DNA from 2 places in the Paenalcaligenes sp. GW821-LYS-B07-1 genome. Region 1 is predicted to be linked to the other one. Evidence: predicted binding sites of a transcription regulator. Region 1 holds the regulator's gene; the other holds the start of a gene.

Evidence for each region. Region 1 encodes FliA, which starts transcription of late flagellar genes. Its sites were predicted from a motif close to CTAAAGTTTNNNNNNNNNNNGCCGNTA; they were not measured.
Region 2: a site for FliA is predicted at 7,936-7,962, ahead of AC3QL0_RS10190 (flagellin N-terminal helical domain-containing protein). Genes of this name have one in related genera too.

Annotation. Positions count from the first base shown of each region.
Region 1 covers NZ_CM179516.1:1,183,799-1,195,746, forward strand. The annotation lists gene fliK (flagellar hook-length control protein FliK) at 1-1,088, opposite strand, end outside; gene AC3QL0_RS05550 (flagellar protein FliT) at 1,085-1,456, opposite strand; gene fliS (flagellar export chaperone FliS) at 1,473-1,892, opposite strand; gene fliD (flagellar filament capping protein FliD) at 1,895-3,286, opposite strand; gene AC3QL0_RS05565 (flagellar protein FlaG) at 3,386-3,805, opposite strand; gene AC3QL0_RS05570 (RNA polymerase sigma factor FliA) at 4,046-4,807, shown strand; gene mltB (lytic murein transglycosylase B) at 4,821-5,984, opposite strand; gene AC3QL0_RS05580 (electron transfer flavoprotein subunit beta/FixA family protein) at 6,219-6,968, shown strand; gene AC3QL0_RS05585 (electron transfer flavoprotein subunit alpha/FixB family protein) at 6,972-7,901, shown strand; gene AC3QL0_RS05590 (peroxiredoxin) at 8,101-8,742, shown strand; gene AC3QL0_RS05595 (hypothetical protein) at 8,875-9,090, shown strand; gene AC3QL0_RS05600 (lipoate--protein ligase family protein) at 9,095-9,874, opposite strand; gene lplB (lipoate-protein ligase small subunit) at 9,871-10,149, opposite strand; gene rplS (50S ribosomal protein L19) at 10,435-10,815, shown strand; gene AC3QL0_RS05615 (CoA pyrophosphatase) at 10,878-11,600, shown strand; gene rsgA (ribosome small subunit-dependent GTPase A) at 11,604-11,948, opposite strand, start outside.
Region 2 covers NZ_CM179516.1:2,131,854-2,143,801, reverse strand. The annotation lists gene AC3QL0_RS10225 (DUF445 domain-containing protein) at 1-879, shown strand, start outside; gene AC3QL0_RS10220 (aminotransferase-like domain-containing protein) at 876-2,255, opposite strand; gene AC3QL0_RS10215 (hydroxymethylglutaryl-CoA reductase, degradative) at 2,358-3,644, shown strand; gene AC3QL0_RS10210 (hypothetical protein) at 3,723-4,175, shown strand; gene AC3QL0_RS10205 (tripartite tricarboxylate transporter permease) at 4,188-5,570, shown strand; gene AC3QL0_RS10200 (hydroxymethylglutaryl-CoA lyase) at 5,572-6,468, shown strand; gene AC3QL0_RS10195 (AmiS/UreI family transporter) at 6,721-7,254, shown strand; gene AC3QL0_RS10190 (flagellin N-terminal helical domain-containing protein) at 8,088-9,017, shown strand; gene AC3QL0_RS10185 (sulfotransferase) at 9,131-11,948, shown strand, end outside.

The DNA of each region.
Region 1 (11,948 bases):
TGTTTATCTACCAAGGTCAGAGCCACTTCTACTGTGCCTAGTAATGGGAGCTGCATGCGTAAGTGGCTATCCCATTGTTGGCTACTAACAGTGCGTTTGTGATTGGCTGAGCCTTCGTGTTGTTGTTTGCGTTGAATGAGCCAGTCTAGCGGTACATTTTGCCAAGCCTCGCCACGCCATTGAAATTGCTGATTAGCGAGCACTTCAAGTTGCTGTCGTATGAGCAACGAGTGTGGGGAGTCGCTGCTATCTGTGGCGGCAAGTGTGGCGGTGGTTTGTGCTGTAGAGGCAGAACCGCTTTCGGGCTTGGCGTGCTGCGTGTTTTGCGATGAACTCTGCGCAGTATTGTTGGTTAACAGGTTTTGTGGTTGCTGCGTTAGGGTATGCAGCGCACCTTGACCGAAGGCAAAACGAGCAAGCTGTGCCTCATAGAACATGCCGCTATGTTGTACGGTTTGTTGCAGGCCTTTCATGAAATTTTGCGCTAATGCCGCAGTATCCAACTGCTGCAGTAGGCTTGTAGAGGCAAGCGCTGGGCGCATGAGTTGTGCGGTAGCGGTGGATTGTTCTGTGGCGGGTGGTGGGGGCGCTGGTTGCTGAGTTTGCGACGAGCTGACTGTGTGTGAGCGTGCTTGTGTTAACGCCGCTTGCAGTAGTGTGCGTAGGTCGCCGTTGTTAGCCAGTGGTTGCCGACCTTGTAGCCCTTGCTTGATCTCTGGGTAGCGATCAATGATTTGCAAAATGGTTTGTGCCGCTTTACCTAATGTGGTGGGGGCTGATTTAGTCGCTGAGGTGCTGGTTTGTCGCAGTAGCGACTCTATAGCGGCCTGTCTATTGAGGCTGACATCTTGCCTAAGTTGTTGCTGCTTACCTTGCTGATGACGGGTAGCCTGCTCCACGCTTTGTTGTGGATGGCGCGAAGTGGGGTTTTCACTGCGTTGATTGCGCTCGGGGTGCTGTGCTTGGCTGACGGCATCAGGTCTAGCCCCCGAGCTGATGTTGCTTTGTTGGCCAAGGGTATTACCCAGTGCCGCATCTAGACGCTGTATAAGTAGAGTGCCTAGAGGGGAGTGACCACCTATGCTCATAGATGACTAGCGGTATTGGGGTAGTACGTTTGCAGAATATTCTGTTGGCGTTTCATGTTGCCCAGTAGTTTGTCCAAGCGTTTCAGCTCAGGTGTGGCAAGGTGACGAATCTGGGCGTCGTCTTCCAGTATGCGTGAAAGCAGTTCGCGTCTAGCTTCGCGGTCGCTGCTGTTTAGCGTATCCATAGTGCGTAAGCAATCTACCGCTTCAATGTAGCGTTCGCTGAGTGTAAACACCTCATCCCAAGCATTAAGCTGTGCTTGTTGCAGCATGCTGCTGGTGATGTTTGCAATAGTCTCGTACTGTTGTAGGAGGGTGGGGTTGTTGGTGCTCATGATGGTGGTGCTCGGTGTAGAGATGCCAGTCAAAAGAGGGGTCGCCTCTTTAGGTGCGTTGTGGGTCAACGGCGGTAACCCAAGCTTGCCCAAGCTCTTCTAGTAGCTTGTCAGCAGTATCTAGTTTGGTGCGGTCAGCATCCAAATTTGCACGCAGTAAATGGTGCAGGACAATGTCGTAAGCAGCAATGAGATTTTGTGCAACCTCACCACCTTTTTCGGTGTTCACTGCAGCTTTTAGGCCGCTATCGACGATGTCTATAGCTTTGGATATAGCCTTACCACGCTCGGCTATATTATTTTTTTCAAAATGCAGTTTGGCTTGAAGTATGGCGGCCCGTGCCCCCTGAAACAATAAAGTGATCAGGCGTTCTGGAGAGGCGCTAAGAACTTCTGTTTCCAGACCTATGTTGGCATAGGTCTGTACCGATCGTTGGCCGTAGCCGCGTCTAGTGGGGGCGTAAGTCATAACTATTTTTTATCGCTCATGTTGCCAAGCATGGAAAGTTGTTGGCTTAGGTAGTTGCTGATACCACCCATATCACTCATCATTTTGTCTAAGCTGGAAAATTGCTTTCTGTAAGCTTCCATGGTGGTTTCAATGCGTGTTTCAGCAGCAAGCATTTGCTTATCAATGTCTTTGATGTTTTTGGTAATGCTGTCGCTAGTCAGTGCCAATAAGCCATCTTTTTTCTTAAGGTAAGTTTCGGTGTTGTCTACTAAGCGCTGACCTATGGCTTTTTCGCCAGAGAAAAGCTTCGCTACATCGCTGTAGTTTTCTTTAATTGCTTCGTCTAGTTTTTTCTGATCCAGCTCCATCACGCCTGTGCTGGGGTTGATCTTGATACCTAGCTGAGACAGGTTGCGCACATCACCATTACTTAAGTTGTAGCTGATGGCTTCGCGCATATCTGCTTGCATGCGACGTGGCAGAGCTTCGCCGGTAAGGGCGCTGCCTTGTTGTTTGTCTATGTCGAATTTGGTCTGTGCAGCGATGGTGCTGTGCAGATTGTTGTAGGCCGTCACAAACTCTTGGATCAGTTTGCTGGTGGCGGCGTCATCACGCGTAACAGCAACTCTGGAAGGTTTGCCATTTTCGCTGGCAGAAGTGGTTTGGTTTAGTGTGAGCGTAACGCCTTCAATCGCGTTTTCAACGGTGTTGCTTTGGCTAGTAATCGTGATGCCATCAATGCTGATTTCAGCGTTTTGGGCAGCTCGTACTGTGAAGGAGTTAGTGTTGTTGGCATCAAAGCCAAGAAAATCGTTCAGTTGATCGTTGTCTTTGACTTCGATTTTGCTAACGGAGTTCGCTGTACCTGTTTTGCTGGAGCTGATAACGAGGTGAGACTTACCGCCGTCATCGTTAATTAGGGTGGCGCGTATGCCTAGTTTTGGATCGCTATTAATGGCTTGAACCATGCCTTCCATGGTGTTTTCGAAACCACCAAGATCCACTTCGTGCGTATCACCATTTTCCATGGTGACGCTGATTTTTCCACCTTCTTGATCGCTCAGAACCTTAGTGCGATCTTCGGTTTTAGTCAGACGTTGTGCCGTGGCGAGGTGTTTAACTTCCACATCATAGGAGCCCGCAATAGACTTGTTATTGGCGGTGACTTGTATGGCCTCGTTGGAGCTAGTGGCTTTGTAAGCGCTGAATACAGCGGGGTCAGCTAGCTTTTTGCCTATGCCCTGTAGCGCATCTAGCGAGCTTTTGAGTTGGCTGTAGCCAGACAGGCGTGCTTCGGCCGCTGATTTGCGGTCTTGAATAAGCGCCAGCGACATGTTTTCTACCTTGCGCAGGTCAGCCAGAATTTTGTCTACAGGTAGGCCTGAGCCTACACCAACGGATGAAATTGCCATGAATCGAGCTCCTTGTTCTGTATTGTGCCTGAGTCAGTCTGCTTACAAAGCGACTGTTAGCGTGCCTAAAGTTCCTTAGATCAATGGTTTCGTTACCATTTATGCCTTAGTGCTGATGCCTTTTCCTTGGAATTGAGCAATCATTTTGGCGACTGCCATGACGGCCTCGGAGGGCACTGTGCGAATCACTTCGCCACTGTCGTTATCCACGATAGAAAGCACGATGCGTTGTGTGTCTGGGTCTATGTCAAAGCGCAAGCCCGTAGACCATGCCTGCATATCTTGATTCAGCGTTTCCAGCGCTTTATCTAACGTGCTTTTTTCCCATTCAAACTCATAAGCTGTATGTTTGCCAAAAGGAGTGGGGTGCTTATCGGCCGTGGATTTCTCTGTGGCTGCTGATTCAGTCACGGTTACCGCCGCATTAACCTCAGTAACAGCATCCGATTCCAAATTTTGTTGGGCGGAGATGAGCGCTGTGGAAGAAAGCGATAAAGTGTGTCCTGTAGGGTTGATCATGCGATGTCTCCGATCCGGGACGGTTAGCACAGGGCAAGCTGGAAGGCTGCCAGTAAGGGTATAAGGAATCTATAGGGTTTAACGGATCACAAAGAAAAATCTTTAGTGGCCCTTAAAGGGCAATAGCCGAGCTAATGGTGCGAATAGGCGTGAAAATCAGCGTTTGATTCATAGACCTCAAATGCGATGTAGGCCTGAGAATAGCTAAATTATGTGTAAGCATTTCCGGATCTATCGCACATGACCGCTTCAGAAAACGCTTTGATCGAGAAGTACGCGCCGCTCGTAAGACGACAGGCGCTTCTGCTCGTGTCGCGTCTGCCTTCCAGCGTCGAGCTGGATGATCTTATCCAAGCCGGTATGATCGGCTTGCTGGATGCCGTTAGGCGTTATCAAGTGATGGTAGAGGCGCAGTTTGAAACCTATGCCGTGACCCGTATACGTGGTGCCATGGTTGATGAGCTACGCAGTCAAGACTGGTTACCCCGTAGTGTGCGCACTAAGGCACGCCAAATTGATAATGCAGTCACTGCGCTGCGTCAGCAATTAATGCGCGAACCACTAGAGTCTGAAATCGCTGAACAGCTAGATCTCACCATAGATCAGTATTACCAATTGCTAGAAGAAGCCAGCGGTGTGCAAGTGTTGCACTATGAAGATTTGGCAAGGCGAGAAGAAGGGGTTGGCGACGCCTTGGAGTTCCTCTCGGGGGGGGCAAAGCCGTCTTCACCTTTGGAAAATCCGCTGTTGCAGCTAGAATCCCAAGCGTTACGTGGCGCGTTGATATCAGCTATTGACCAATTGCCCGAACGAGAAAAGCTACTGCTGTCGTTACAGTTTGAGCAAGACCTGAATCAAAAAGAGATAGCGATGGTGATGGAAGTCACAGAGGGTAGGGTTTCGCAATTACGCAGTCAGGCTATTGCCCGTATTCGTGCGGCGCTATCGCGAGAGCAATGGGAGTACTCACCGGGTAGTGTGGAGTACTCCGCATTGCTGTAATGCGGCCGCATTACTATTTCTTCATGGCCGCTTCTAGTGCATTAGCCAGTTCTACTACAGACGCTGCATAAAAGTAGCTGCGGTTGTAGTGGGTAATGGAAAAGAAGCTAGGGGTGGCAACGCGGTACTCAACGGTTCCGCGAGGCTCATCCACCAAATTCACAATACCCAACGGTACAGATGCCAATGCGCCGGGCGCACGTTGGTTGGGATATAGCGTGTTCCAGTTCAACGTGGCTTCGAGTCCACCCGTAACTAAGCTTTCTGGTTGTGCGGGCAGAGGTACATCTAAAAAGGCGGGTTGGCCGACTACCCAGCCGTGTTCCAGCAAGAAGTTAGCGATAGAGGCACTGACATCCGCAATAGAATCATGCAGATTAATGTTGCCGTTGTTATCACCGTCTTTGGCGTAACGCAGCAAACTGCCAGGCATAAATTGTGGCAAGCCCATGGCACCAGCAAAAGAACCCTCAACAGCGCTGGCATCCAATATGCCGGCTTGGTGTAGGTAAATCAGGTCAGCCAGTTGGTTACGAAAGAGTTCGCCACGTTCTGGGCGGCTATCGTCGGGGTAACTAAAGCCTAAGGTGCTCAGTACTTCTAGTACATTGAAGTCGCCTGTGTATTTACCATACAAGGTTTCGACGCCAATGATGGCTACTAATATAGAAGCAGGCACACCATATTGCTGTTCGGCTTTGGCTAAGGTTTCGGCATGGTTACGCCAGAAAGCGACGCCTTCACGTATGCGAATGGGTTCTACAAAGCGGTTGCGGTAGGTGACCCAGCTTTTTTTGATGCGGCCTTTACTAGGTGCCATCAGTTTTGCTGCGGTGGCATTGTATTTTGCCTGTTGCAGCAGAGAGGTAGTCAATGCGACAGGAATTTGACGTTGTGCTTCTAAGGCTTGCGCCCATTCCAATGCCCAAGGCTGTAATGTGCCGTCGGCACGTACAGGCGGTTGGCGTCTGGCAGCGCTGGAGCTACCTGCATTCAAGTCTTCATAAATGACTAGCTCGCGGTGGCCTGAATTCACCGTGTTAACAGGTGATGCAGGTGCGCTGACGCTAGAGGGCACTACGGCAGTATCCGTAGCAGGAGTTGAGTGCGGAGAGGCACAGCCCGTTAGTAGGGCAAGTAATAGGCAGCTTCGTAGAATAGTCACGGCGATAGGCATGAGATGGCGTTCCTTCAAGACCCACTATGTTACTGGTTTTGCGTGACGACTGTATATGCTGAAACCGTAAAAGTTCGGTACTGACATTGTGAGTAAAACTGCAGTCATTGTGATAATTTTGCAGTATAAACGCTGCAGATTTAGGTATAGTGATAGGTTGGGTATGGTGATTTGCAATCACTCAAACTATGAGTGCCATTGAAATTTGTTTAAAAGTGTTTTGGAGATAACCGGATGAAAGTCTTGGTACCCGTGAAGCGCGTCGTTGATTACAATGTAAAAGTACGCGTGAGATCTGATCAAAGCGATGTAGATATTGCTAACGTCAAAATGTCGATGAACCCCTTTGACGAGATTGCTGTCGAAGAGGCTGTGCGTCTGAAAGAGCAGGGCGTGGTCAGTGAAGTGATTGCAGTGTCATGCGGTGTGACAGCTTGCCAAGAAACCTTGCGTACAGCGATGGCCATTGGTGCTGATCGCGCTATCTTGGTTGAAACTGATGCAGAACTGCAGCCTTTGGCCGTATCCAAACTGTTGAAAGCAGTGGTGGACAAAGAGCAGCCACAACTGGTGATTCTGGGCAAACAAGCTATTGACGACGACGCTAACCAAACAGGCCAGATGTTGGCTGCTTTGTTGGATTGGCCACAAGCTACCTTTGCAAGCAAGGTAGAGTTGGCTGCTGATTCCGTGCAAGTAACGCGCGAAGTAGATGGCGGTCTGGAAACTCTGAAATTGAATCTGCCAGCTGTTATCACTACCGATTTGCGCTTGAATGAGCCGCGTTATGTCACGCTGCCCAATATCATGAAGGCGAAGAAAAAGCCTTTGGAAACCATCAAGCCCGAAGAGGTTGGCGTTGATGTAAGCCCGCGCTTGAAGACACTGCAAGTTAGCGAACCACCTGCACGTTCTGCAGGGGTGATCGTGGCAGATGTAGCTGCCTTGGTTGAGAAACTGAAAAACGAAGCAAAGGTGATCTAAGTCATGGCTATTCTTGTAATTGCAGAACATAACAACGAGAGCTTGAACGTTGCGACTCTGAATACGGTTGCAGCAGCAGCTAAGATTGGTGGTGATATCCACGTTTTGGTAGCTGGTCACAATGCTAAAGCTGCTGCTGATAGCGCAGCTAAGGTTGCTGGCGTAAGCAAAGTATTGTTGGCTGACGATGCTAGCTTGGCTGATGGCCTGGCTGAAAACGTGGCTGCGCAAGTGCTGGCAGTGGCTGGTGATTACAGCCACATTCTGTTCCCAGCTACGTCTTCCGGTAAAAACGTTGCACCTCGCGTAGCAGCTAAACTGGATGTGGCACAGGTTTCCGACATCATTGCCGTAGACTCAGCTGATACGTTCAAGCGTCCAATCTATGCAGGTAACGCAATTGCTACTGTGCAGTCCTTGGATGCTAAAAAAGTGATCACTGTGCGTACTACCGCATTTGATCCTCAAGCAGCCGAGGGTGGTTCTGCTGCCGTTGAAAGCGTAAGCGTTGCCGCTAACTCTGGTAAATCCCAATTCGTGGGTCGTGAAGTAGCGAAGAACGACAGACCTGAACTGACAGCAGCATCTATCGTGGTGACTGGTGGTCGCGGTATGGGTAGTGCCGATAACTTCAAACTGCTAGAGCCTTTGGCTGACAAACTGGGTGCTGCTATTGGTGCATCCCGTGCGGCAGTCGATGCTGGTTACGCTCCTAACGACTGGCAGGTGGGTCAAACTGGTAAGATCGTTGCTCCACAACTGTACGTGGCATTTGGTGTGTCTGGTGCGATTCAGCACTTGGCTGGTATGAAAGACTCCAAAGTCATCGTTGCGGTTAACAAAGATGCAGAAGCACCGATTTTCGGTGTGGCAGATTATGGTCTGGTGGCAGATTTGTTCACAGTACTGCCTGAGCTGGAATCAGCACTGTAATCGAGTATTTCCGTTTTATGCAGTAGAAAGCCCCACGAGTTATGTGGGGCTTTTTTGTTTTTGCTGCAAACAATGCCACTATAAGGTTATTTCTAATAGTTATTTGTATGTGCTTTTTAATGCTGGGAGAATATATTCATTCTAAGCCGCTGTAAGGCGACTTATTCATAGATTCATGAAAATGACCAAGGAGTGATTTATGGCTACATTGCGTTTGGGTGACATTGCCCCTGATTTTGAACAGGAATCTTCCGCTGGTAAGATTCGTTTCCATGAGTTCCTTGGCGATAGCTGGGGTGTATTGTTTTCTCACCCAGCAGACTTCACGCCAGTCTGCACTACCGAGCTAGGCTATACCGCTAAATTGGCTGATGAATTCGCTAAGCGTGGCGTCAAAGTGATCGCTGTATCGGTGGATGGCAACGATTCCCATAAAGAGTGGATTGCTGACATTAACGAAACCCAGAAAACCACAGTGAATTTCCCTATTTTGGCTGATGAAGATCGTAAAGTTTCTGAGCTGTACGACATGATTCACCCTAACGCCAGCACAACCGTGACAGTGCGTTCTGTGTTCATTATTGATCCAGCTAAGAAAATACGTCTGACCATTACATACCCTGCTAGCACAGGCCGTAATTTCAACGAAATTTTGCGTGTGATTGATTCTTTGCAACTGACAGACAATCACAGCGTGGCAACACCAGTGAACTGGGAAGATGGTCAAGACGTGATCATCGTGCCATCACTGAAAGACCCTGAAGTGATTAAACAGAAGTTTCCTAAAGGCTATACGGAAGTGCGCCCTTACTTACGCATTACCCCGCAGCCTAATAAGTAATACGTAGACGCTTGCTTGCTACGCAGTTCAGCCCTCTGTGGTGTTATACGCCACAGAGGTTTTTTTATGCTTGCCTCAAATGCTGTTAATCTATACAGTACTGTATAAGAAAACAGTTAATTGAGGTGCGTTATGTCTTTCACTACGTATAGAGAACAACAGAGTCACAGCGTGTCATCCCATATGCGTTCTGCAGTCTTAGATGCTTCTTTCCCTGCAGAGCAAAACTGCTATTTAACCGCTAAGCGTTCACAGCGTTATTCCAAAGTACTGGATATCTGTTTGGTTGCCTTGTGGGGCGTATCTATTCCAGGTTTGATGTGGCTGGGTGCGTATAGCGGCTTATAAGCGTTTAGGGGACTAAAGTCGTCCATTCTAGGGTACGGAATTTTTGATCGGCTAGTTGTTCGGCACGATGTAGTGTGTCGGCATCCAGCGATACCTCTTCCAGCGGTGCTAGCTTTCTGAACTGCTCTATCATGCAGTTAATAATTGCTTCACGCTCCAGCCCGGTTTGGCTACGTAAAGGGTCTACACGTTTTTTAGCGCTGGTAGTGCCTTTATCCGATAGTTTCTCTTTGCCGATGCGCAGCACTTCTAGCATCTTGTCGGCGTTAATGTCGTACGCCAGCATGGTGTGGTGCAGCACCGCTTTAGAGCGTCTGGCCTGAGCCGCGCCACCAATCTTGCCCTTGCTGCTGGTGATGTCATTTAAAGGCTGATACCACGCATCTATACCCAGCGTTTTCAATGTTTCTACTACCCAGCTATCCATTAGCGCGTAGGACTCTTGAAAACTCATGCCGTGTACTAGCGAGTCAGGGGCACAAATAGAGTAGGTGATGCCATTGCCTGGCTCAAGAAACATAGCGCCACCGCCACTAATACGACGTACCACAGAAATATCGTGGCGTGCTGCACCTTCTGGGTCTACTTCGTTTTTTAGTGATTGGAAACGGCCAATAATCACTGTAGACGATGCCCATTCCCAAATACGCAATAATGGGGGGCGCTTACCTGTGCCTACGTCATCGGTCAGGATCTCATCCAGTGCCATGTGCAAGGCAGGGTCTTGTGGTAAATCGTGAATCAACTGCCAGCGGTAGTGATTCCAGTCTGTACGTGTGGTCATGCTAGGGCTCTCCCTACAACAACAGCAACAGCTGCGGCGTCAAAGCCGAATAGCTGAGCCTCAGCGGGTAGCGACTGTTCAACGGCAGCCTCAATAGTAGCGGCATCACTGGTAGCAGCTAAGCCTGTTAAGGCATGGTTGATGTGATCCAGAGCTTCGGGAGGTTCCAGAAAGAAATCACCGCTAAGTTGTACGTTAGCTAACTGATTATCGTGAACCTCAAAGTCTATAACCACCAGTTTTCCACCGGGGACTTTATATTCACCATGCTTCATGTGTATGTTCCTGAGTAAACGGTACGGTATGCACTGGCGCAGTGCATCATCAGACGTACGCAAAACGAGTACTCCTGAGGGCATCGTTCCGCGCTAAGTTGTATGCTAGCTAAATTCTGTGTGTTTTAGGGGGATATGCTACGTTTGGCCTTGAAAATAAGGATTTTTTTCAAGATGGGTGCTAAAATACCGAGTTCATCCTCTGATGGGTAATTAGGTCTATAAACTTTAAGATAGACTTGAAAATGGCAAACAATACCCAGTCAAGATGCTTTGGAGCTTATTGTGAATCTTATCGAAATCCTGGAACAGGAAGAAATCCAACGCCTGACAAACGGCCAAGCATTGCCTGAGTTCGCTCCTGGCGATACCGTTGTCGTAAACGTAAACGTTGTTGAAGGTACACGTAAACGTGTACAGGCTTACGAAGGTGTAGTTATTGCTCGCCGTAACCGTGGCCTGAACTCTTCTTTCATCGTGCGTAAAATCTCTTCCGGTGAAGCTGTGGAACGTACATTCCAGTTGTACTCCCCACAAGTAGCAAGCATTGAAGTTAAACGTCGTGGTGCTGTGCGTCGCGCGAAACTGTACTACTTGCGTAGCCGTTCCGGTAAGGCCGCTCGTATCAAAGAAAAATTGGTACGCAAAAACGCTGCTCAAGCGTAAGCGCTGTAATACCATCAGAAAGGGCACCTTAGGGTGCCTTTTTTGAAACCAGAGAGTTCTTAATGTCTGAAATCATGCCTACAGATGTAAAACGGAGCACGTGGTTTAACCCAGAAACCCAACCCGTTATTGCCGTAGACTCCTTGCCTAGCTTGGCTAAAGAAGCCTTGCAGGAAGATTTCATTCGTGAGGCTTTCAAAGAAATGCCCTTGGGCCAAGTTGATCCACACTTTCAAGGCCAATTTGTAGAAAATTTTACCGCAGCACCCACGGCTATTCCTGCTGCCGTGTATTTGGGGTTGCAACAGCGTGAGACAGGTATGTCCATGCTGTTTACTCGTCGTTCTGCACAATTACTGCATCATGCTGGGCAAATTAGTTTTCCGGGAGGACGCATAGACCCCGAAGACCTAAGCGTGCAAGCAGCTGCATTGCGAGAAACGCATGAAGAGGTGGGTATTGATCCTGACTATCTAGAGCCGTTAGGGCAGCAACCTATCTTTTTAAGCTCATCAAGTTTTGCTATGTGCCCTGTAGTGGGCATGATTCACCCTGGCTACCGTATTGTGCCGTCCCCGGCAGAAGTGTCAGAGGTGTTTGAGGTGCCGTTATCGGCATTATTGGACCCTAGTCAGCACACCTTGCATCAAGTGCAAATCAATGGTGTGAATTACCGCCAGTATTTTGCCATTCGTTGGCAGCAGCATTTTATTTGGGGGGCTACGGCGGTGATTGTCCGTAATTTCTACCATTATTTGCATGCTGCACACCAACGCTTAGCCTAAGGCTCAGTACCGGCTTTGCGCCTCGTATTCCGCTAGCAAACGCTCATATAAGGCGTAGCGTTCTGGGTGAATTTTTCCTGCCTTAAGCGCTGCCACAATACCGCAATGTGGTTCATGGCGATGTGTGCAATTATAAAACTTGCAGTTCGTCAGTTCTTCCACGAACTCAGGAAACCCTCGAACAATATCAGCGGGTTCTAGGTGGGCTAAGCCAAAGGTTTGGAATCCAGGGGAGTCTATAAGTTGGCCCGTGACGCCAGGGATATGGTACAGACGTGTGCTGGTAGTGGTGTGTCTCCCTGTACCTAATGCCTCGGAGTGTGTTTGGGTATGTGCGTTCGCTTCAGG
Region 2 (11,948 bases), 950 kb from region 1:
TTATTACCCGCCTTAGATTTATTGGACGAACGTGCTGTGAAGGCCGCCTTGTTGGATGCACTACGGTCGCGCCTAGCCAACTGGAATATGGCGGGTACGGCACATGAAGTGCTGAGCCTCTTAACTAAAGACGGTCGCCATCAAGTGTTGCTGGATGAAAGCTTGCGGCAGTTGGGCGGCTATCTGGACAGTAGTGATGTCAAACTTCGTATCGCCAAAATGATGACCCGGCATGCTGAGCGCGAATGGCCCAAACTACTGAAAATGGTAGATGTGGTGAGCTCGGTAGAGGATATTTCTAAAAGACTTTCGGAACGTTTAGCGGCTGCGTTGGTCGCGGAGCTACAGGATGTGCTGCAAGAACCAGACCACCCACTGCGTCGTGATTACGAGGCATGGGTGGGGGAATATATAGAGCGCTTGGGTAGCGATCCCGATCTCATTCGCCAGATAGATAACATCAAGCAGCAAATACTAGAGCATCAGCACGTACAAGCGTATTTGGACAGCGTGTGGCGCGACATTATGCAATTGCTGAAAAATGACCTGTCTAGTGAGCAATCGACCATTTCACAGCATTTGGAAACGCTATTTCAAGGGCTAGGGCAGCGCTTACAGGCGGATGACGCATTGCGTGATGCTTTGAACCAGCATTTACTGGAAAGCGCGGCTAGCATGGCAGGTAGTTTGCGTACAGGCGTCACCGAACACATTACCCGTACCGTGCGTAATTGGGATGAAAAACACTTAGTGCGCGAACTAGAGTTAAGCGTAGGGAGCGACCTGCAATACATACGCTTTAGCGGCACCTTAGTCGGTGGTGTGATTGGTTTACTGTTGCACGCCTTGGTGCTGTGGTGGACGGCATTCTCTGGCTAGGACAGCAAGTTTTTCATGGTCTGTAAGAACTGGGGATTGGCCGCAATGTGATTGTTGATGCGCGTCCAGTCCCTAAACTGAGCCCCATTTTGGCTAAAGAAATACCCGGGCGCGAAAATAATCTTCTTTTCCATGCCCTTGCGTATGGTCTTTTTATCAAAGCGTAAGCCGGGAAAACGCACCCAGAAATACAAGCTGTTATCCGAGTAGTGGAAAATCTCGCCGCCTAGCGCCTCTATGTGATCACGGCTTTTCTGGCAGACGGTGCTCAACTGTTTTGTGAAATGGCGTAAGTGTTGGGGGTATGATTTGCTGGCCAGAATCCTATGAATAAAACGCTCGGAGTATTCAGAGCTATTAATATGGATGATGGCCTTGAAGTCTGCCAGTCTATTAATGAGTTCGTGATTGCCCACGATAAAGCCAACGCGAATTGAGGGGCTAATGATCTTAGAAAAACCTCCCACATACAAATGGTGGCTGAAATCACTGCCCGAGCATAAACGGCGCTTACTTTGGGTATAGGCAGAAAATATGTCGTTCTCAATCAGCAAGCAGTTGTACTGAGCGCAGAGTGTATTAATGCGCTGTAGTTTCTCGTCGCTGATATGAGTGCCAGTTGGGTTGTGCGCAATACTTTGCGTGAAGAACATCGCTTTGGGGTGTTGCCGCAAGCGTTCCTCTAAGACTTGGCAATCTGGCCCATCGGCCAAGCGTGGAATATCAATGATTTTGCAGTGTGCTAACTGCAGCTTCTTGAGTAGCGGGTAATACACGGGGGAGTCCACCAGCACCGGCGTATTGCTACGTACAAAGAAGCGGATGATTAAATCAATCGCATCATTCACCCCGTTATTCAGCAGAATATTGTCAGGGGTGAGGCTCATCTTGAGCGTACCCAGCGTTTTCGCTAGCTTCTCACGCAAGGGCAGAAAACCGTACTTATTGCCGTAGCGCAGCAGCTTTTCGTTTTCTTCTTGTAGTGCGCTTTGCAACAAACGGTTTAGGGGTAAATCCCTAAACCACTCTTTGCTGGGATAGCCATCGCCCACGTGTAATACGTCACCAAAATTCTCTAGCTGGCGGCGCATTAGCCATAGCTCGTCTATGTCATCAATGTCGATGGTAGCGAAGTGAGCCGTGCTTTCTGAGAGCTGTTCGGTGATGAAAAAACCGGATCGAGAACGCGAGTGAATCAGCCCATCATCTACCAGTTTTTCCAATACGGTGATGATGGTGTTCTTAGAGACCGAGTACTGTTCAGCCAGTATTCGAATAGAGGGTAGTTTCTCGTTGTCCTTGTACAGTCCGGACTTAATTTGGTAGGCCAGGGTCTGATGGATTTTCTCGTATAACTGCTTGTGTTGCGTCGCCATGCACTAGCCCTGATCGTAAATCTGTCTGCAAAAACTGTACCTTGTTTGCCAATATTCTGCATCTTACATTACTGGCTGTTAATAGTAACAAGAAGATCGGAGCTGCTTATGAATTCCAAACTACCTAATTTCCGTTCCCTGTCCGTTGCGGAACGTCTGGACGAAATCTGCAAAATAGCAGACCTGTCTGCAGCAGAAAAAGCCTTGTTGGCTGAAGATGGCGCCCTGCCTATGCAACTGGCTAGCAGCATGATTGAAAACGTCGTGGGCAAATTTGAGTTGCCTATGGGTATTGCTGCTAACTTCACCGTGAATGGCCGTGATTGCTTGATCCCTATGGTGGTGGAAGAGCCTTCTATCGTGGCTGCTGCGTCCTACATGGCAAAATTGGCACGTGATAACGGTGGGTTCCGTACCAGCAGCACAGAGCCTATGATGCGTGCGCAAGTACAAATCGTGGGTGTAGAGTCCGTACAAAAAGCGCGTGAAGCCTTGTTGGCTAACCGTGAACAGATCATCGAACTGGCTAACACTAAAGACAAGTTCCTGATCAGCTTGGGCGGTGGTTGTAAAGATATTGAAGTACACGTATTTGAGAACAGTGCAGTAGGCCCAATGGTGGTGATGCACTTGATCGTGAACGTGTGTGACGCCATGGGTGCAAACACCGTGAACACCATGGCTGAAACCGTGACACCGTTGGTAGAGAAACTGACAGGCGGCCAAGTGCGTCTGCGTATCTTGTCTAACTTGGCTGACTTGCGTTTGGCGACAGCTGAAATGACCGTGCGCCCAGACCAGCTGAAACAAGAAGCCTTCTCTGGCGAAGAAGTGATTGATCGTATGTTGGAAGCTTATGAGTTTGCAGCGATTGACCCATACCGTGCAGCGACTCATAACAAAGGCATCATGAACGGTATTGACCCTGTGATCGTGGCTACTGGTAATGACTGGCGTGCTGTTGAAGCAGGTGCTCATGCTTACGCTGTGAAAGACGGTCGTTACACCTCCTTGAGTCAATGGCGTAAAGACGAGAATGGCAACTTGGTAGGCCGTATCGAATTGCCTATGGCTGTAGGCCTGGTAGGTGGCGCAACGAAAACTCACCCACTGGCACAGTTGTCCTTGAAATTGTTGGGCGTGAAGTCCGCCAATGAATTGGGTGAAATTGTGGCAGCCGTTGGTTTGGCTCAGAACATGGCTGCGATGCGTGCTTTGGCAACAGAAGGTATCCAACGTGGTCACATGGCACTGCATGCTCGTAATATTGCCGTGGTTGCCGGTGCAGAGTCTCACGAAGTAGACGAAATCGTAGAGCAAATGGTGGCAGAAAAAGACGTACGTAATGACCGTGCTCGTGAGTTGTTGGAGCAACTGCGCGCGCGTTAATAGCCTATATGTGCTTGTTGGTGGGTCGGCTCACAAGGTCGGCCTGCCATTTTAAGGAGAGTCATCGTGGAGAAGACCATGAACAATAACAGTGCAGACGCAACGTCTGCATCCACGGAAACGCAGGTACCAGGGGATCTGGTAGAAGTTTGGGGTGATACCGTTAGTTATGCCCAGTTAGTAAAGGCCATTCTGATCGGTATTGTGCTAAGTACAGCCACCTTTTATTTAGGGCGTTGGTTCTTGCTGCCACGCGTATCTGAACCGGCTTTAGCTCATGCGTACAGCATGTTGTTTGGCTTGTTTGGATGTTTGTTGGCGGGTTTTGTATGTGCCAAAATGTTCAGCCCTAAACGCGAAATCCTGCAACCTGATGAGCAAAGTATGGAGTGGTTTGACCACCTAGTTGCTCAATGGAAAGAAGAGGGTAGAGAGTTGGGTGATGTGACACAGGTACCTGAGTCCGTCAAACAAGAGCTAAAAGAGCTGAATCTCTACGACGCATTTCTTCAAAAACAAAAAGAACAATAATAGGAGGCTTACATGGAAGTTTTTATTGAGCAGTTTCTCTATGCCTTTGCCTTTGGGTTGGCGGGTGCCGTACTGTTTTCAGCCATCGGTTTAATTTCCGGTACGGATGAAACCACTACCTTAGCGCCGCTGACCTTATTGGTGATTTTGTTGGGTGCTCCTCCTGTTGGTGTGTTCACCTTCTGGATGTCGGCAGCCATTGCCAAGCACATGACGCACGCGATTCCTACGGCATTGCTGGGTATTCCAGGTGACACCTTGGCGACACCGCTGGTATCGGATGCCAATGCCATGCGTCAGTTAGGGGCCCCGCACATCGCGTTGCGTAAGATGATTTCCGGGGCGATTATCTCGGCTTTCATCGCCGTACCTAGCGCCATGCTGTTTGCATCCTTGTTGGCACCCTTTGGCGGCACCATCACCAAATTCGCCCCCTGGATTTTTGCCTTTGCGGCCATTCTGATTACATGGTTCTCGCCAGGTAAAGTCGCTTCCACCATGCTGTTGATTCCTTTTGTGTGCTTGATCATTGCACTGCAAAGTTTCACTGCAAAATTCGATGTTAAATTGTCGGTGAGCTACTTCTTAGGTATTGCGATTGGTCCATTGATTGCGGATCTGTTCACTGTGTTTTCCCCTCAAGGTAAAAAACACATGCGTCGTGATCGCGTAAACCAGTTGTCTATCGCACCAGAACTGAAAAGCTGGGATGGTTACTTCCCTAGCCCATTCAAAGTGCTGGATAAACAGCAAATCAAATGGACAGGTATTACCTCGGTAATTTCCAGCGCGACCTTTGTGTTCAGCCCTGTAGCCATGACAGTAGCGCTGGGTGAGTTTGTGGCATCGCGCTTCAAACAAATCTACCAACGTTTAACCACCAGCTTGGCCGTTAAAAACGGTGTGACTGAATCCACCTATATTGCCGAAGCGCTGATTCCGCTGGTAGCTTTTGGTTTGCCACTGAGTCCCGTAGCGGCTGGCCCTGCAGCGCCCTTGTTTAACGCACCACCGGTGTACACCGTTGGGGGCGATGGCGTAGAGCCGTTTAACTTGCACAACTTGTTAAGCCAATGGGAATTCCTGGGCTACGGCATGTTGTCCGTGTTGATCGCTGCGATTGTGGCCTACCCATTTGCCATGAACTATGCTCGTCGTGCCGCGCTGTTCGTGTCCAAGCGCATTAGCCATGAAGCCATTATTGCTACCTTTGTTGGCCTGATTGTGGTCATCAGTTTGTGGGAAGGTGGTATTCTTGGTCTGTTGGTTATTCTGACCATGGGTCTAGTGGGCGGCATGCTATCACGCCATTTTGGCTTTAATACTGGCTGCCAGTTCATGGGTTACTACATGGCGATTTTGACAGTTCCGGCTTTATTGGCATTGGTAGGATGAGATGAGCGATACATACGTTAGACTCACTGAAGTGGGCGCGAGAGACGGCTTGCAAAACGAGAAAGCCGTCATCACCTTGGAACAACGACTGACCTTTCTAGAGCATCTAGTAGAGTGCGGTTTTCCAGCTATAGAAGTGGGCGCGTGTGTGTCGCCTAAGTGGGTGCCGCAAATGGTGCAAAGCGATGAACTATACCAACGGCTGGTAAAGCCCGAAGGTATAGACTTCAGCTTGCTCACACCCAATCAAAAAGGCTTTGAGGCAGCGGTAGCTGTGCAATGTAAAGAGGTGTCTATCTTTACAGCGGCTTCCGAGAGCTTTGTGCAAAAGAATATCAACAGCACCATTGAAGACAGCTTGGCACGCTTTGCAGATATCGCTGCACAAGCCAAAGAGCTGGGCATCAAAGTGCGTGGCTATGTGTCTACCATTGTGGACTGCCCTTACGATGGCCCAACCGATCCAGCCAAAGTCGCTTACGTGGCTAAAAAACTGTACGACATGGGTTGCTACGAAGTATCACTGGGTGACACCATCGGTACGGGTACGCCAGAACGCATTCGTACAGTCTTAAAGCATTGTAGTGATGTGATCCCCGTCGCAGCGTTGGCAGGCCACTACCACGACACATACGGTATGGCGATTGCCAACATCTATGCGTCGCTAGACTTAGGCTTGCGTAGCTTTGATGCGTCGGTAGCAGGCTTGGGCGGTTGCCCGTATGCTAAAGGTGCATCTGGCAACGTGGCGACTGAAGATGTGGTGTATTTGTTAGAAGGTTTAGGTCTACAAACCGGCGTTAATAAAGAAGCCATGCTCAAAGCAGGGCAGTACATTAGCCAAGTGTTGGGACGTCAAAATCAGTCCAGATTTGTACAGGCAACCTGCTCCGCATAAGCTAGTATTCTGCTTGCAGTACCAGAAGGCCCACAACAATGTTGTGGGCTTTTTTTGTTTGTAAAAGTCAATCTGTGAATGCTGATAGGTGGCCAAGGGAATCCCTTATACCGAAAGTGTAGTTTTGCTCGTAGCATCATGCCGGAAAGAGAAAGTCGCGGTTTCACCGCAGGGCACATGCTTTACCCAAACCTTGGTGTTGAGGCAGACGTATTTACATTAACCAGCAATAAAGACCTTAAGGATGCTGCCATGCTGCAATTCTATTTAGTATTTGTAGGCATTACGTTGTTCGTGAACGGAGTACGGATCTATAACAGTTACGCCACGGATACGAGCAAACATATAGGCATTAAAGATGCCGCCGTGGTGAATCTATTTACCGGCATTATGGGTGTGGTGTTGCTGACAGTCATGGTGGTGCGTTCAACCACTACAGGAGATAGCCTAGCACCAGCTGCGTATTCTGGATTGTTTGTGCTGACCTATATCTGGTTGGCCATCAATGCGTTTACGGGGGCAGACGGTAAAGCGTTTGGCTGGTTCTGTCTATTGGTGCCATTCATCGGTATCCCCGTAGCTATTTTGACCTTCTTGTCGGCGGTGACTGGCTTTGATTATTGGATGGTGTTTAGCTGGCTGGCCTGGTCTGTGTTGTGGTTCATGTTCTTTTTGCTGTTAGTGTGCCAGTTGCCTATAGGCAGGCTGACAGGTGTGGTGACGGCAGCGCAAGGGATTACGACAGCGTTGATGCCTGCGTTGTTGAACTTCTGGGGCATTATTTAAAGGTAGGACGTTCAGGCTGATTGCACGGGGAAGTTGAGTGGGTCAACTTCCCCGTTTTGTTTTTTTATGATGTTCATGTAGCAGCTCATCGAGGTGAGAGTGCTGTTGTTATAGGCTCTCTATAGCAAGATGAAGCAGTCTATGTTGGGAGTGAAAGCCCGCTTATCAACAACTATCTGCCGTAGTCTTAGGCTGCGAAAGTATTTTTTAATTTGTACACCAAATAAAAAAACACTTCCCTCCGCCTTCCCTTCATAGCTTGCCACGAGCTTTAGATAGGTCGCTACTGGGGGTTAAGTATATTTCTGTAGTAGAGACATGGAAATGTTCAACTCCCAAGGTTGGTAAGCTTTATGGCCGCTACACATACAGAAAATCCCATCTCTAAAGAAAGGGCGGTAACTCTCTCAGTATCAGGGGACGGAGAGGAAACTTTTTTGATTTGGTGTCTCAAATCACAAAAAGTATTCCTGCAGTCCCCCAGCGTGTGCGATGAATATGACAGAAGCCTCGGTCTTCCCAGAGCAGAGTTCCATTGTAGGAATGCTCCTAAAGTGGGTAGGAATTTTTCAGTAGCACTTAAGAAAAAAAAACGGCTGCCGTTATCACAACAGCAGCGTGCTCAGGCTGGGTTTTAACAGGTTGATCACGTGATGGGAGCAAAATTTTTTGTGATGCCCCCTAAAGCTTTAGTGATGTATGTCGTAAACAAGTTAATACAGGAAATAGCGCAGCACCCACCACTACAGTGATGGTTAAGGCGCTACCTAAACAGGGCTTTCCTGATTAACTAGCAGTTAAGTGCTGCAATTTTCCTCAAACAGGAGTCATTCATGTCTGTTATTAATACTAACTACTTGGCGCTGGTTTCTCAGAACAACCTGACCAAATCCCAAAACTCCCTGGGCACCGCTATTGAGCGTTTGTCCTCCGGTCTGCGTATCAACAGCGCAAAAGACGACGCTGCTGGTCAAGCGGTTGCTAACCGTTTCACAGCCAACATCAACGGTCTGAAACAAGCTGCTCGTAACGCTAACGACGGTATCTCTATTGCTCAGACAACTGAAGGTGCGTTGAACGAAATCAACGAAAACTTGCAGCGTATTCGTACACTGACAGTTCAAGCTACAACTGGTACTAACTCTGCAAAAGACTTGGTTTCCATCAACGAAGAGGTTGTTGCTCGCGTTCAGGAAATCAACCGTGTTTCCGAGCAGACTCAGTTCAACGGCGTTAAAGTTTTGGATAAAGGCGTACAAGACCTGCAAATTCAGGTTGGTGCACACGATAACGAAACTATCACTATCAAACTGGCAGAAACAAACTCCTCCGAGTTGTTCACTACTACTGGCTTGAAAGACATTACTGCAGCTACAGATCCTAAAGGTGCAACAGGTATCTTGGCTTCTTACACAGCGGCAACTCCAGCTGTTCCAGGTTCAGGTACTGCTGCAGGTACACCAGCAGGTGAAGAGAAGGCAGCTGTTGCAGAAGGTCTGTTGGCTGAAATTGATGCAGCTATCTCTAAAGTTGATAGCCAACGTAGTGGCTTGGGTGCGATTCAGAACCGTTTCCAATCTACTATCACTAACCTGAACAACACAGTGAACAACCTGTCCTCAGCTCGTTCACGCATTGAAGACGCTGATTACGCAGTTGAAGTGTCCAACATGACTCGTGCTCAGATTCTGCAGCAAGCTGGTACATCGGTCTTGGCGCAAGCTAACCAAGTACCTCAGACAGTATTGTCTCTGCTGCGTTAATCAGATGAATTAGCGTACTAAACCTACGCTGTCTGACACGCCTGGCGCTTTGTTATCAATAGATAATAAAGCGCCTTTTTGTTTTTTTGCTGTTTGTAATTGGAGTGTATGTAATGGCTCGTTCTGCGCAGAAGCGTTCGTTGACTGTAGCGCCCATCGATCAGTCGGTAAAAGCAGTAATGAAGCTACTGCAGAATACTCAGTTTGACGCTGCCCGAAATCAGCTGTTGGCATTGCGTGAGAAACATCCAGAGAATGCTCAGGTTATGGCCTTAGAAGGTTATACGTTGCACAAGCTGGATCGGATTCCTGAGGCTATAAAAGCCTATGAATGCGCACGTGAGGCAGGCTGGCAAACTGTTGAGCTATTAGTAGATTTGGCGCGATGCTTCAATAAAGCAGAAAAACCAGCAGATGCATTAATGGCACTAGAACTGGTGCTTAAAGAGCAACCCAACCATAGCATTGCATTGTCGCTCAAAGGGGATGCTCACAATCAATTGGCAGAGCCTTTATTGGCTCGGGATGCCTACCAAGCAGCTTTGAAACTAGACCCTAGCAATGTTCGTTTGTATATCAAGTCAACCAATTTAATGTCGTTGGATGATCCTGACGTTGCGGCTAATGTTTTAACGGAATATATAGAGAAAACTGAACTGCCTCCATTAGAAGAGGCGTTAGCGTTAGCGACGTTAGGGAAGCTATGCTTAGATAAAGGCGATGATGAGGGCGCTTTTGACTACTATCACCGTGCTAATTCATTGATGGATGCTAGCTTGGACCCTGTGGGGGCTGAGCAAGAAAATGAGCTAGTCATTAGGCAGCGGTTTTTTACGCCAGAGGTCTTTAAGACTCTGTCGCCGTTTGGATTGCCTGATGTCCCACAAATTATCATTATGGGTATGTCGCGCTCAGGTAAGAGCTTGCTAGAGTCTCTGTTTAGTGGTGTGAAAGGTGTGAGTCTAACAGGCGAGAGCAATTTTCTATTTGAATATAGCCAAGCTCACCAAGAGGGATATGCCGATTCCGTGGAGTGGTTAAAGCAGCAAACACCAAAAAAAGTCCGAGAGTTGGCCGAAGGATATGTAGAAAAACTGGGTACGGATTCAATCAAAATCAGTACATTGCCTGACGATTTGTGGAATCTGGGTTGGCTGGGCTTATGGCTGCCAAACGTACCTATTATTTTCTGCGTACGTGATGTGTTAGATCTAGGTGTGACAGGGTATTTTCAACAATACAAAGTCACAACAGGTACACGTCCTAGCTATAACTTGCATGCCTTAGGTAAGCAAATTGCGTGCTTTGAGAAAATGATGGAGCACTGGGCACAAGTATTGCCTAACCCTATCTACTTAGTTGAGTATGAAGAGTTGGTACGTAACCCCAAAGGGGTAATGGATAATCTGTTGTCTGGCTTAGGTTTGCAGCAAGAAAAAACCTACGAAGAAATCACGTCTGAGAATGCATCCATGGTGGGAGCTGTAGGCCCCATTAAGTCTGTTGCCTCTGCAATGCCGTTAACTGACCAGTTTGTAGGTTTTGGTCAGCGCTTTATCGACAAGCTGCAACCCTTGGTTGATGGCTATCAGAGCATTGTGGAGCAGTTTCCGCGTAAAGCAGTTCCTATGGCGGTTAGCTGCGCTTTGCCTGCAGTATTAAAAACCGATAAACCTAATCTGGCCGAGATTGCTGAGTTCTCTTGGACCTTACCCAAGGCGCTAACAGTCGTTGATAACGGCGGTTGCTTGTTGCGCGACGAGAAAACAGCAGAGCTGCTTGTTTCTAAAGCCGTGGGTTTGGTGGTGTTTGACCCTGCGGGTGATTTGGCGATACCAACTGAGTTGCAGCAAAACCCACAATTGCAATGTGTGAAGCAAGCCGCTTTGGGAGCAGGGCAGCCTGGCACCTTATATGCGTGTTTAGATGCGCAGTACAACAGTACTATTGAGCCGTTGCCTGAGGCCCAGTTACTAGGCAGACAGCGTCAGTCAGCCATGGTGTTGGCAAAGCTGCCTATCAATACCTTTGCGCTGGATGCCATTGGCGGTTTAGAGTCCGTAGATTGGTTAGTGTTAAGTGCTCAACACAACAACGTAGACATATTGCAGCATGGACAGCGTTGTTTATCGCAAGCCTTGGCCATACAGATAGGTATTAATTTCCAGCCTGTATATCACCAGCAAAGTTCTGTTGCTGAGCTGTCTAGTTGGGCGGCACAGAACGGATTTAGATTCTATAAGTTAGTGCATATGCAGTCCGGTTCTAGCATGTTACCTAGAGCGGATGTGGTGTACCAACCAGAAAATACTGAGTTGGATCAAGCGGCTATTTTGTTAGTGCCAGATGAAAATCGTCTAGCAACAATGAGTACTGTGCAGTTGATGCAATTGGCATTTTTGTTAGACACGGTTTATCACATTCATGACTTTAGTTACGCCTTACTGCAGCGTATCGATGTGGCGTTGGCTGAGAGCTATTTAAAGGCCAGAGGCTATTTCACGCGTAAACGTACAGGCCCTCACTACGATCAGTTGCAAGAGGTTCGAGAGGCCTTGTGGTCTGGCGAGCTAGTTGCTACCAAAAAACAAATTAACGAATGGCTGCAGCAGTATCCCTATGACGTGCAGTTGCATCGTTTGGGGGCTGAGCTATCCTCTTGGTCTGGGCATTTATATAAAGCCATTCCTCAGTTAGAAACAGCGATAGAGATAGCGCCTGATGAGTTGACTACTCATTTGACCAGTGTGGAAGTGCTGTTGCGCGCAGGGGTGTGGTGGGAAGCGTATGCCTTGGCGTTACAGTTGCTAGAACGGTTGCCTGGTAGTGCTGAGGTTCGTCGTTTGTATTGGGAAGCCCTGGTTATGCATCCGGTGCCTGAGCAGCAGCACATTGAGCAAGCCATTGCGCAGTTGGCCACTACACCATATT